Regions from separate parts of the Secundilactobacillus sp. MJ173 genome, predicted to be linked through region 2. Evidence: predicted binding sites of a transcription regulator. Region 2 holds the regulator's gene; each other region holds the start of a gene.
The links. The regulator CtsR, encoded in region 2, represses protease genes until heat stress. The targets are predictions, from matches to a motif close to TTGGTCAAAAAAGGTCAAANA.

Region 1 (4,078 bases), on a different contig from region 2:
GATCCATTCGTTCAAGATCTGAAATCGACAAGCCCAATTTGGGAACCCGGTAAACAATCTGACCATCCTGATCAAAAAAGTCACCAAACGCTTCCCCAACTGCGTGCCGCTTTGCTAGCGTTGCTGTCACTTCGTCGGACATTTGACGTCGCTTGGCCATTGCCATCGCATCACCTACACAATGAATTGCGACGTTTGCACGATCGATCAAGTCAAGTGTTTTTGCAATGGCAGGCTCATGACGTAATGATGTTGATGTTGACTCAGAGCTCAGTTCTGGCAAATACAGTGCCTGATAATGACCCTGAGTTGCTTCAGCCATTCTTGCACAAATTGTATTTGCTTGAATATTGGGTGATTCGCCCATACCGCCTCGAGCCGGCACAAAAGTTAACTGCCGGTCTTCAGCCAACGTGGATGATAACGTCTCCGCTACCGCAGCCATCGTTGTTCCACCCATGACGGCAACAATGCTTTCACCAATCGGTAATTGCTGCCTGAGCAGATCGTTAGCTGCTTTACCCATGGCCTGTTTGACATCTGGACGTTCATCTGAATCACCAGAAACAATTAAACAGTCCTGTAAGCCAAGCCGCTCCTTAAGCAACGTCTCCTTCTTACGTAGACCAGTTAAATCGGCCACCAAGGGTTGAAGATTAAGGATTGCTTTTTGACCATCGTCCGTTAACCAAGCACCGTTAGTCTGCATCGAAACCAGACCAGTATCGACTAAGCTATCCAAGTCAGTTCTCACAGTTCGTTCGGTCAAGTTCATCTTTTCAGCCAATGAACGACGACCAACCGGCTGCATTTGTCTGACTGTCAGCAACAGCGAATAACGTCTGAGCAGTTTCTGGGACATTTTAGGAACAACTGCGTTCACCCATCTCCACTCAAGGTCCATGTCTTAACCAACTCTCTACCACCTATGGGACAGGTTATGTCCCGTAGTGACGTAATGTGACCCATTCAGGCCAAAAATTAATGGGTACTTATCTTTACCCACATTTCAGATTATAGCAGGGAGCCTATCCAATTGCAAATACACGCACAACTTTTTTTAAGTCGGACTAGATTCATTCTGAGATTACCCCTTGTATTTATATGCAAATTCAGGTATAGTATTCTAGTGTTGAAATGTAACTGATATGCGCCCGTAGTGTAATGGATCGCACGTAAGATTCCGGTTCTTGAAATGGGGGTTCGATTCCCTCCGGGCGCATAAATGTAACGTCAAACAAACAGGATACCGATTTAACGGTATCCTGTTTTTGTACTCTCATTAAAATAGCAGGTAGTAAAAACCAGCCAGCCCAATAAACCGGTAAATCCATGGCTTGATCGTTGCCAGATCCCATCGAGTTGATAATCGAGACGCAATCATCGTTCCGACAGTCGCGCCTACCATGCCGACTAATATGTATGGAATAACATGAGTTCCCAGAATCCCACTGGTGACTCGAACACCAGTAATATAGAAGCCATCAATTAGAAAGAACCCTTGAATATTGGCAATATATTCAGGCACGGATTTAGAGCGAGACAAAAAATACAGTGCCATGAGCGGACCGCCAATACCAAATAAACCGTTAAAGAAACCCGAAATAATCATAAATAAAATTGCAATATACCAGGGATACTGCCGACTTCCCGCCTTTTTAGAAATCAGGAAATAAATACTTAGTGCAATCAATAATAGCCCTAACATTATACGCAAAACGTGCGTATTCAGTACCAGACCTAAATGCACTGACCAAGTTGCCACCACAGCATAAACAATAAACGCGGACAATACGCGTTTTAGTTTAAAATGATGACGATAGTGAACCACTAACGAAATTTCACTTAGTAACATAATAATCCCGCCAATACCAGCCGCCTGTGCCATTGGTAAAATTGACGGAAAAAAGATCATCATAATAATCACAGCACCAAACCCTGTTAAGCCTTGAATCAAACCAGCAAGTAACGCTGGTAAAATAACTAGCAGCCACGTCATGAACTTCCCCCCTTGTAGACAAACAAATTTACCATTAAGTATGATAATCTCTTAAACCCGTGTCAATAAGATTCATACAATTAATAGCATCATAACCAAGCACGTTATTCAGTCAATCTGTTCAAAATATGGTATCCTAAGTTTTGGTGTCGGGCTAACAATGAGACTTTCATGAACCAAGTGATTTTGTTTGACCTTTTTTGACCTTTAGGTTAAACTACAAATCAGTTAGTCAAACAGACTAATAAACTTACGATCATAAGGAGGCTGCAAAGCTATGAACTTAGTCCCAACGGTTATTGAACAATCTTCCCGCGGCGAACGTGCTTATGATATTTACTCTCGCCTATTAAAGGACAGAATCATTATGCTTTCCGGTGCAATCGAAGACGATATGGCTAACGCTATTATCGCTCAACTATTGTTCCTGGATGCGCAAGATTCAACAAAGGATATTTACCTTTACATCAACTCACCAGGTGGTGTGATCACTTCAGGTATGGCAATTTACGATACCATGAACTTTATCCAATCTGACGTGCAAACTATCGTTACTGGTATGGCAGCTTCAATGGCTAGTGTCTTGGCATCTTCTGGTACCAAAGGCAAGCGTTTCGCATTGCCACACTCACAAGTCTTGATTCACCAACCATCAGGTGGTGCACAAGGTCAACAAACTGAAATTGAAATTGCGGCCGAAGAAATTTTAAAGGCTCGTAAAATGATCAACCAGATCTTATCAGATAACTCCGGTCAACCAATTGAACGGGTTAATGCTGATACTGAACGTGACCATTACTTAACGGCTCAAGAAGCTGTTGACTACGGTTTGATTGATTCAATCATGACCAGTTCTAAAGACCGTAAATAATCGGTTTAAACCCGTAATACAAAAGACGAACTCATCCGAGTTCGTCTTTTTTAGTCTCTAGTTATTGCTGTCGCAATTTGCGAAATATCCGTCGGTGTAGTTCGACAGCAGCCACCGATTAAACTGGCACCAGCCACCTGCCATTTTGGTACCAAATCCCTAAACACGGGTGCATCGGGTACTGTCTGCCAGGTTTTAGTCACTGGATCATAGATATCGCCATTGTTAGGGTAAACAATAATCGGTTTGCTGGTTACCCCTGCCACCTGTTTAACCAGTTTTTCAATATTTGTCATTGCCGTGCAGTTGATACCAATAGCGGCCACTTGCGGATGGCTTTCAAAATACGCCACAGCTTGGCTTAATGAAGTCCCATCGCATAGCTGCCCCTTTTGATTCACGCTAAACGATACCCATGCTGACATTTCCGGAAATTCATTTTCTAACAAGTCAACTAACGCCTGAGTTTCCTCGAAGTTAGGCTGCGTCTCAAAGGCAAATAAGTCCGCACCAGCTGTTGCCAGTATCTGCATCCGTTCCCGGTGAAAATCCTGATACTGCTGCTTCGTTAATTGATATTTACCGGTATATTCGCTACCATCAGCCAAATACGCACCGTAAGGCCCAACGCTGCCAGCAATCAACAACGGACGCTTTGACTGAGATTCTTCTCGATATTCGTCCCGTGCTCGTTGTGCTAAACGGACCGACTCGGAAATTAACCGTCGACTCTCAGTAACCGATAGTCCAGCCGCTTCAAACGCGGGTAAGTTTGCTTGGTAACTATCCGTAATTGCCACGTTAGCGCCGGCTTCAAAGTAGCTTTTATGTACCGCAATAACAGCATCAGGATTATGAATCAGCGCCATCGCTGACCACAGGGCATTGTTTGTTTCAACACCCCTTTTTTCAAGTTCAGTTGCCATTGCACCATCAATAACAAGTGGTCGATCAAAGTTAATTCTACTCATTTATGATAATCCTCTCATATTTAGACTTGCGTACCCATATTTTTTAATGTTATTCTAATTCTCGTTGGTTTGCAATTATGGAGGAATGAAAATTTGGAGAAAAAAACACATACCACCCTTGAACGTAAAATGACAGCACGCCACTTATTTATGATTTCTCTAGGCGGTGTCATTGGTACAGGGCTCTTCTTAAGTTCCGGTTACACGATCCACGAAGCAGGCCCAATTGGCACGATC
Region 2 (4,078 bases):
TACTATCCCTTCCAGTTGACCGTATTTTATCTGATTACCATTTTATCACGAATCCCCCTGTTACGGTAATGATACTGGTTGAGATGACATAAAAAACAGGCTGATGAATCGTCAACAAAGACAATCCATCAGCCTGTTTGCGTTTATCCGATAGCCTTACTTACTGCCAACAGTTTCGTTGGTCTTAGTTTCGGCCTTTTCTGGTTGTTTAACATTAACGGTAATCTTACCGCGACTGGCACCTAAAGTGACCATGTTACCCGTCTTAATTTCACCCGAAAGCATCGCTTCACTCAAGCGATCTTCCACTTTAGTCTGTAATGCCCGACGAATCGGCCGTGCACCGTACTCAGGATCGAACCCGGCATCCGCAATCACATCGATTGCAGCCGGTGTAATCTTAATATCGATGCCTTGAGCCTTAACACGATCAGTCACCGTTTTAGCCATCAACTTGACGATTTGGTGAAGTTCCTTCTTTACAAGGCTGTGGAAAATAACCACTTCATCGATCCGGTTCAAAAACTCTGGCCGGAAACTCTGCTTCAACGTTTCCCGAATGGTATCCGCCATAGCAGCGTAGTCGCCGGACTTATCTTTAGCAGCGAAGCCCACGGTCTTTTCATCCCGTAGTCTGGTTGCACCCAAGTTCGAGGTCATGATCAAAATGGTGTTTCTAAAGTCAACTTTACGCCCCTTCGAATCAGTTAAATAGCCGTCATCCAGAACTTGAAGCAACAGATTAAAGACGTCCGGGTGAGCTTTTTCAACTTCATCAAATAAGACAACTGAGTATGGTTTTTGACGAACTTTCTCAGTTAATTGGCCACCTTCATCGTAGCCCACGTAACCAGGTGCTGAACCAATCAAACGACTAGTTGAGTACTTCTCCATGTATTCACTCATATCAACCCGGATCATGTTGTCTTCAGAACCAAACATTGCTTCAGCCAAAGCCTTAGCAAGTTCAGTCTTCCCAACACCAGTAGGACCCAAGAACATGAATGAACCAATTGGCCGGTTCGGATCTTTCAAACCAGAACGGGCTCGACGAATAGCTCGAGAAACTGCGGAAACAGCTTCCTCTTGGCCAACCACCCGTTTGTGCAAAATACCTTCCAGGTTAACTAACCGTTCTTGTTCAGTTCGGTTAAGTTGCGTCGTTGGTACGCCAGTCCACTCTGAAACCACTTCAGCGACGTCTTCGCCAGTGACATTCAAGCTGTACTTCTTACCAGCTTCAGCTTGTTTCTCAGCCTTCTTATCCAGCTTATCCTTCAACGCAATTTCCTGTTCGCGAATCTTGGCAGCTTCTTCAAAACGCTGATCAAGAATGGCAGCTTCACGTTGATCAGACAAATCTGAAAGTTTGGCTTCCTGCTTAGTCTGGTTATTTGGCTTGTCCATCTGACTGATACGAACCTTGGCAGCTGCTTCATCCATCAAATCAATTGCCTTATCAGGTAAGTAACGGTCTGTAATGTAGCGAGTCGATAACTTAACGGCTTGCTCCAACGCATCATCAGTAATGTTAGCCTTGTGATGTTGTTCGTACCGCGGACGTAACCCCTTCAAAATCTCAATGGTTTCGTCTTCAGTCGGTTCGTCAACTTGAACAGTTGCAAACCGCCGTTCAAGGGCAGCATCAGACTCGATGTACTTTTGGTATTCATCAAGCGTCGTTGCACCGATTGTTTGAAGTTCGCCACGTGCTAAAGCAGGCTTCAAAATGTTTGAGGCATCGATGGCCCCTTCAGCACCACCGGCACCAATCAAGGTGTGTAATTCATCAATGAAGAGAATCACTTCACCATCGTTGTAGATTTCTTCGATTACTTTCTTCAAGCGGTCTTCGAATTCACCACGATACTTAGTACCAGCAACTAATGAGCCCATATCCAGCGCCATTAACCGCTTGTTTTGCATGTCTTCTGGGACATCGCCCTTAACGATCCGTTGTGCTAAGCCTTCAGCAATGGCAGTTTTACCAACGCCGGGCTCGCCAATCAGAACCGGATTATTCTTCGTCCGGCGACTCAAAATCTGAATCACACGCCGAACTTCGTTGTTACGGCCAACCGTTGGATCCATCCGGTCGTCACGTGCTAACTGAGTTAAATCACGTGCCAATGAATCCAATGTAGGCGTGCCGCCCTGTTGCTTGCGTCCACGTTGACTGCGGCGCTTATCCTGGTTTTCAGTAACGCCCAGCTTACGCAAGATTACCTTGCGTGCCTGAGCTAAATCAATGTTTAAATTCATTAAAATTCGTGAGGAAAGAATCGTTTCATCGCTCAGTAAGGCAAGCAATAAATGTTCCGTGCCAATCTTCGTGGCACCAATTCGCTTAGCTTCTTCGCCAGCAACGGAAAGCATGTCCTTTGCCTTTGGTGAATATGGCAAATAGGTATCCTTATCAACGTTATTAAGGGTGCCATAACCTGTGAAGCGTTCAATTTCTTCACGCACATCATCTTCACTAATGGAAAATTGCTGTAACACCTTGTTTGCAATCCCATTTTTTTCAATTGTGAGTGCTAAAAGTAAGTGCTCTGTGCCAACAGCTTGGTGCTTAAAGTACTTCGCCTGTTCTTGGGCTAATGCCAAGACGCTCTTTGCACTGGGGGTAAAAAGATTATCCATGTAATTTCCTCACTTTCTTAGCTCTCATAGCGTAGATGTTTTAAGATACTCACTAAAATACGCGCCCTCAAGCCGTTCTCTTCCGCACGGTTTTCCATTTGCAAGGTATCCTTACTCAAGATGGTTAAAATAATGTTAGCCTCTCTTCGGCCAATCACACCACTCTCATAAAGTCCCTGAACCACGGCATAACCATCACGTTGCCCAATTGAATCACCAATTGTTTCAATCAATGAATCTAAAACATCGGTATCATCTAATAGGTTAACCTTTTCGATTCGAATATAGCCGCCACCGCCTCGTTTACTCTCCACTAAATAACCGTTGGATAAGGTAAACCGGGTCTTAATCACATAGTTAATTTGTGACGGCACCACATTGAACAAATCCGCAACTTCAGATCGGCGAATTTCCACGTGCTCCGTATCCGACAAAATCTCCTTCAGGTACTGCTCAATAATATCGGAAATATTTTGATTTTGCACGCTACTCCCTCCATTCACCAACTTAGCAATCATGTTTGACTAATGTTGACTTTCATTATACGAATGTTTGGTGAAATTGCAAAGGTTTAAACTTTAATTTATCGCCCAAATGATCAATTTTTTTCAAACCGAAAAAGTTTCTACCTATAATAAAGGTTTTTTGGACCTCACGACTAATACTTCAAATTATTTATTTGGCTATCTCCATTATAAAGCATTCGTCAATAAAACTCCCGTTAAAGCCTCATGCGAAGAGTCTATGAGTCAAATTCAGCTGCACAAATCAGATTTCGGCCATCTAAACAAAATCAGGTGATAGCCCCTTGAAACTATGGGAATACCACCTGATCTGCTTAGGTGCTAGGATCACCGCACAAAAAAAGAGGTCATCATTTCTGATGACCCCCAACGTTCGGTCGTAAATCGGGAAAACAGGATTTGAACCTGCGACCCCTACGTCCCGAACGTAGTGCTCTACCAAGCTGAGCTACTTCCCGTTTGTTGTATGAAAGCAACAAAAATGCACCCAGTAGGAGTCGAACCTACAACCTTCTGATTCGTAGTCAGACACTCTATCCAGTTGCGCTATGGGTGCAAAATAATATTAAATTAAAAATGCCGAGGACCGGGATCGAACCGGTACGGTCATCACTGACCGCAGGATTTTAAGTCCTGTGCGTCTGCCAATTCCGCCACCCCGGCAGGAACAAACGTTAAAAGCGGAAGACGGGATTCGAACCCGCGACCCCCACCATGGCAAGGTGATGTTCTACCACTGAACTACTTCCGCACAATGCCGACTAGAGGATTCGAACCTCCGACCTCCTCATTACTAGTGAGATGCTCTGCCAACTGAGCTAAGTCGGCGAAAGTGAATGTTGCTATTTAAATGTAATGCGGGTGAAGGGACTCGAACCCCCACGTCGTAAGACACTAGAACCTAAATCTAG
Region 3 (4,078 bases), on a different contig from region 2:
GCGACCATATTGATTGATTTTAAGCGTAATCTGGTCAGACTCACGGGTTCTTAACAAGCGAACCAGCTCCGTGTAGACGCTGCCCACACCCTGACCCTTAACTGAATCTGCCGCCGAAAACATTGTGATTTTTAACATACATAGCTCCGTTTCTTAATTCTTAATTACTAACATCCGCTGAACTTTCATGGGCTTCTTCATAGTTAAGTTGCGCATCCCGATAGAAGGCAACGATTCGTTCACCGAATGTTTCACTTGAGACCTGCTTTAAAGTTTGATTTAAAGCGGTACGATCAGCAATTTTATCATGCTTAAGATACTCAATCATCTTTTCGATCATTTCATCGTGTGTCTTAAACGTTGCGCCTAACTCCGGATCCTTTAGCAGGTCATCCGTATAGGGACTGCTTTTGACCAGAATCTTTTTATCTGAGGCTAGAGCTTCAATGTACGTCAGCCCTTGAGATTCTGATTCAGAAGCCGAAACAAACAAATTAGTAGCGTGGTAAAAGGCCGAAACTTCATTATTATTAATCTCGCCGGTAAAAATCACCTGATCATCTAACCCCAGATCATGACTTTGCTTCTCGAGATCTTCTTTAGCGGGACCATCACCAACAATCATTAAGTAGGCGTTGGGAATGGTTTTTAAAATGGCTGCGAACCCATCGATGAGCTCTTTAATATTTTTCTCATAAGCCACTCGGCTCAACGATAACATCATTGGTGCATCAGCAGGAACGTGGTACTTTTCTCGGACATCAAGTTCGTTTTCATCCGGCTCGTACTGTTCCAGATCAATCCCAGTTGGAATCACCCGAATCGGTGCTTTAACACCGTACTCGCTAAGTTTATCGATGACCCGTTCACTTGGGGCAACAACCCCATCTAAATGGCTACAGAAAGCTAACGTCATCTGCTTAACGTGCACTGGCTTCAAAATTTTACCATTAGCAACATAGTGCAAATAGTCTTCATACATGGTGTGGTACGTATGAATGCACGGAATTTTCATAGCTCGAGCGACAAATTTGCCGATCATCCCCATGGAAAACTCTGTTTGCGTGTGGACAATATCCAAATTCAATTCCTTAGCTAGCTGATAGGCATGCAAAAGGCCCCGAAAGGCAATTCGCCGATCGGTAAATGAAACGAATGGCACACTGGGAAAACGAAAGATGTTGCGTTCATAAACATCTTTCTCCACGTGTGGATCAGTTGTCGTAAAAATGTACACCTGATGCCCTTGTTTTTCCAACTCATGCCGCAGTGTTTTGATTGAAGTTGCCACACCACTCACTTGAGGGAAGTATGTGTCAGTAAATAACCCTATGTTCACGACAAAATCCCCCCTATCATTAATTCCGTTTTCTCGTTGTTGATAATTATATTGGTTAGGTATGTTGATTGCAAGAATAGAAAACCGCACCTGGACAATGGCCGTGAGACTTAAATGAACGAGTTTCTTCAATCAATAACGATAACTTATCCCCCACTGAGGTGCAAGCCCCTTTGCCGTTTCTTAATTTAAAACATAAAAACGGTTCACCAGAAATAAAATATTCTGAGTGAACCGTAGTTGATGTCATTAGCTTACCAAATTGCGGCAAGCCATTACTGATCAGTAAGTATAATTGCAGGAGCTTTAGTCAGTAAGACCTTCAGCCTTCATCGTCTTAGCGACTTCTTCCATAGCTTCAGTCTCATCGTCACCATCAGCAGAGATAGTAACGTCAGTGTTTTGGCCAACACCTAATGACATGACACCCATGATGGACTTCAAGTTGATAGACTTCCCATCATACTCTAAGTTAATGTCTGAATTGAACTTGCTAGCTGCTTGTACTAACAGGGTTGCAGGACGGGCATGAATACCAGCTTCTGCGGTAATCCGAAAGTTGCGCTTTTCCATAATATATCGATCTCCTTTATCTGCTAAAAACAAATTGGGCTACTTTTCATTAGTTTCATAGGTACAGCTTTTATGAAATAAATAGAAAAACACCTTTACACTAAGAGTATCAATTTATCCAAGAAAATACAAGCCGTTGAGAAAAATAATCAACCGCTTACATTGTCTATTTACTGTGTTTGGTCATGGTCATAATGATAAATGATCTTACCGTTTTTCTCAGCGTTACCCACGATCCGCTTACGGGACTCAAATTGCATGTAGGCCGTTTGGAACGCCATGAACTCTGCTGGCTCAACTGTAAATTCATCTAGTTCGCCCGATTTTAGCTGCGCCATCAAATTGGCATAGTCTTCAGCCAAGGCTGTCACCTCCACAGCACGAAAAAATTTAGTCAACATATTGTACCATAACATCTAGGCTGAAGTCAGTTCTTAATAGAAGGCGTAAGCTGCTGAAAAAAATCATTTACCCGAAATTGCCGATTATTCAGTCAAACTGCTTGCAACATCAGCCAAAATGAAGTAAAACATAACTTGAGTTAGCACTCGAGTAGTGATGGTGCTAATTTTATCTCAGAGGTGCGAGCAAATGACTTGCGAAAACACTTGAATATTGTATAATATGTTTAAAGGTCAAGATTGGTCAAACTTTTGATCAGTGACTGATTTGACTACTTTAATAAGAGAGGAGTCAAGATATGCTGTGTCAGAATTGTCATCAACGTGAAGCGACGATTCATTTGTACCTGAATGTGAATGGTCAGCGACAGCAAGTTGATCTTTGTCAAAATTGCTATCAACTTCTAAAAAATCAGCAGAATAACTCTAATCCTGGAAATGGAGGCGCACAAATGGCACAAGATCCATTTGGTTTTGGTAACCTAGATGATATTTTCCGCGCCATGCAAGGCGGTAACCCTAATGGCAATCCTCAAGGCTATCAGCAACAAGTACCACCTACACAACCAAGCGGTCCCCGTAACGGCGGTGGCCAAAATGGTAATGGCAACGGTGGCCTACTAGGACAATACGGGTTAGACCTCACCCAATTAGCCAGTGAAGGCAAGATTGATCCCGTGATTGGCCGTGATCGTGAAATTTCTCGCGTCATCGAAATTTTAAATCGACGAACCAAAAACAACCCCGTTTTAATCGGTGAAGCCGGTGTTGGTAAAACGGCGGTGGTTGAAGGCTTAGCTCAAAAGATCGTCTCCGGTGACGTACCACAAAAACTACAAAATAAGAAGATTATCCGTTTTGACGTGGTTTCCCTGGTTCAAGGAACTGGTATCCGTGGTCAATTTGAACAACGGATGCAGCAGTTAATGAAGGAAGTTACCGATAACCCTAACGTCATCCTCTTTATCGATGAAATCCACGAAATCGTGGGTGCTGGTAATGCTGAAGGCGGTATGGATGCTGGTAACGTCTTAAAACCAGCCCTTGCCCGTGGCGAATTCCAGTTAGTCGGTGCGACAACTTTAAATGAATACCGTGATATTGAAAAGGACCAAGCACTGGCTCGTCGTTTGCAGCCTGTTACTGTAAACGAACCTTCTCCTGAAGAAGCCGTTAAGATTTTAAAGGGTATCCAGAAGAAATACGAAGACTATCACCACGTCCACTATACGGACAGCGCGCTTGAAGCAGCGGTTAAATTATCTGATCGTTACATTCAAGACCGTTTCTTACCTGACAAGGCCATCGACTTACTTGATGAATCAGGTTCTAAGAAGAATTTGACCATTAACGTGGTTGATCCAAAGACCATCGATGATAAAATCAAGTCGGCTGAAGATCAAAAACAGGCCGCTTTAAAACAGGAAGACTACGAAAAAGCCGCTTATTACCGCGATCAAGTTAACAAACTTGAAGAAGCTAAAAAATCACAAACCGGTACCACTTCTTCCGATGACGAACCACAAGTTACCGAGGAAGATATGCAGCGAATTGTTGAAGAAAAGACGGGCATTCCAGTCGGTGAACTTCAAAACAAGGAACAGCAGCAGTTACGTGACTTGGGCAGTTCATTAAAGAGCCACGTGATTGGCCAAGACGATGCCGTAGACAAAGTATCCCGAGCCATTCGTCGTAACCGAATCGGTCTCAATGGAACTGGTCGCCCAATTGGCTCATTCCTATTCGTTGGACCTACTGGTGTTGG

Region 1: the regulator CtsR is predicted to act here: its motif matches at 2,187-2,207, upstream of AC6H04_RS09320 (ATP-dependent Clp protease proteolytic subunit).
Region 3: the regulator CtsR is predicted to act here: its motif matches at 2,544-2,564, upstream of AC6H04_RS10310 (ATP-dependent Clp protease ATP-binding subunit).

What each region holds. Positions count from the first base shown of each region.
Region 1 is NZ_BAAKGN010000060.1:56,294-60,371, forward strand. It holds gene AC6H04_RS09305 (sugar-binding transcriptional regulator) at 1-904, opposite strand, end outside; tRNA gene AC6H04_RS09310 (tRNA-Arg) at 1,151-1,222, shown strand; gene AC6H04_RS09315 (sulfite exporter TauE/SafE family protein) at 1,283-1,999, opposite strand; gene AC6H04_RS09320 (ATP-dependent Clp protease proteolytic subunit) at 2,277-2,870, shown strand; gene mmuM (homocysteine S-methyltransferase) at 2,921-3,841, opposite strand; gene AC6H04_RS09330 (amino acid permease) at 3,971-4,078, shown strand, end outside.
Region 2 is NZ_BAAKGN010000030.1:27,840-31,917, forward strand. It holds gene AC6H04_RS04810 (ATP-dependent Clp protease ATP-binding subunit) at 157-2,643, opposite strand; gene AC6H04_RS04815 (CtsR family transcriptional regulator) at 2,661-3,128, opposite strand; tRNA gene AC6H04_RS04820 (tRNA-Pro) at 3,552-3,625, opposite strand; tRNA gene AC6H04_RS04825 (tRNA-Arg) at 3,650-3,723, opposite strand; tRNA gene AC6H04_RS04830 (tRNA-Leu) at 3,745-3,830, opposite strand; tRNA gene AC6H04_RS04835 (tRNA-Gly) at 3,847-3,918, opposite strand; tRNA gene AC6H04_RS04840 (tRNA-Thr) at 3,923-3,995, opposite strand; tRNA gene AC6H04_RS04845 (tRNA-Leu) at 4,024-4,078, opposite strand, start outside.
Region 3 is NZ_BAAKGN010000064.1:42,264-46,341, forward strand. It holds gene AC6H04_RS10290 (glycosyltransferase family 4 protein) at 1-138, opposite strand, end outside; gene AC6H04_RS10295 (glycosyltransferase family 4 protein) at 161-1,339, opposite strand; gene AC6H04_RS10300 (phosphocarrier protein HPr) at 1,646-1,912, opposite strand; gene ykzS (protein YkzS) at 2,083-2,274, opposite strand; gene AC6H04_RS10310 (ATP-dependent Clp protease ATP-binding subunit) at 2,613-4,078, shown strand, end outside.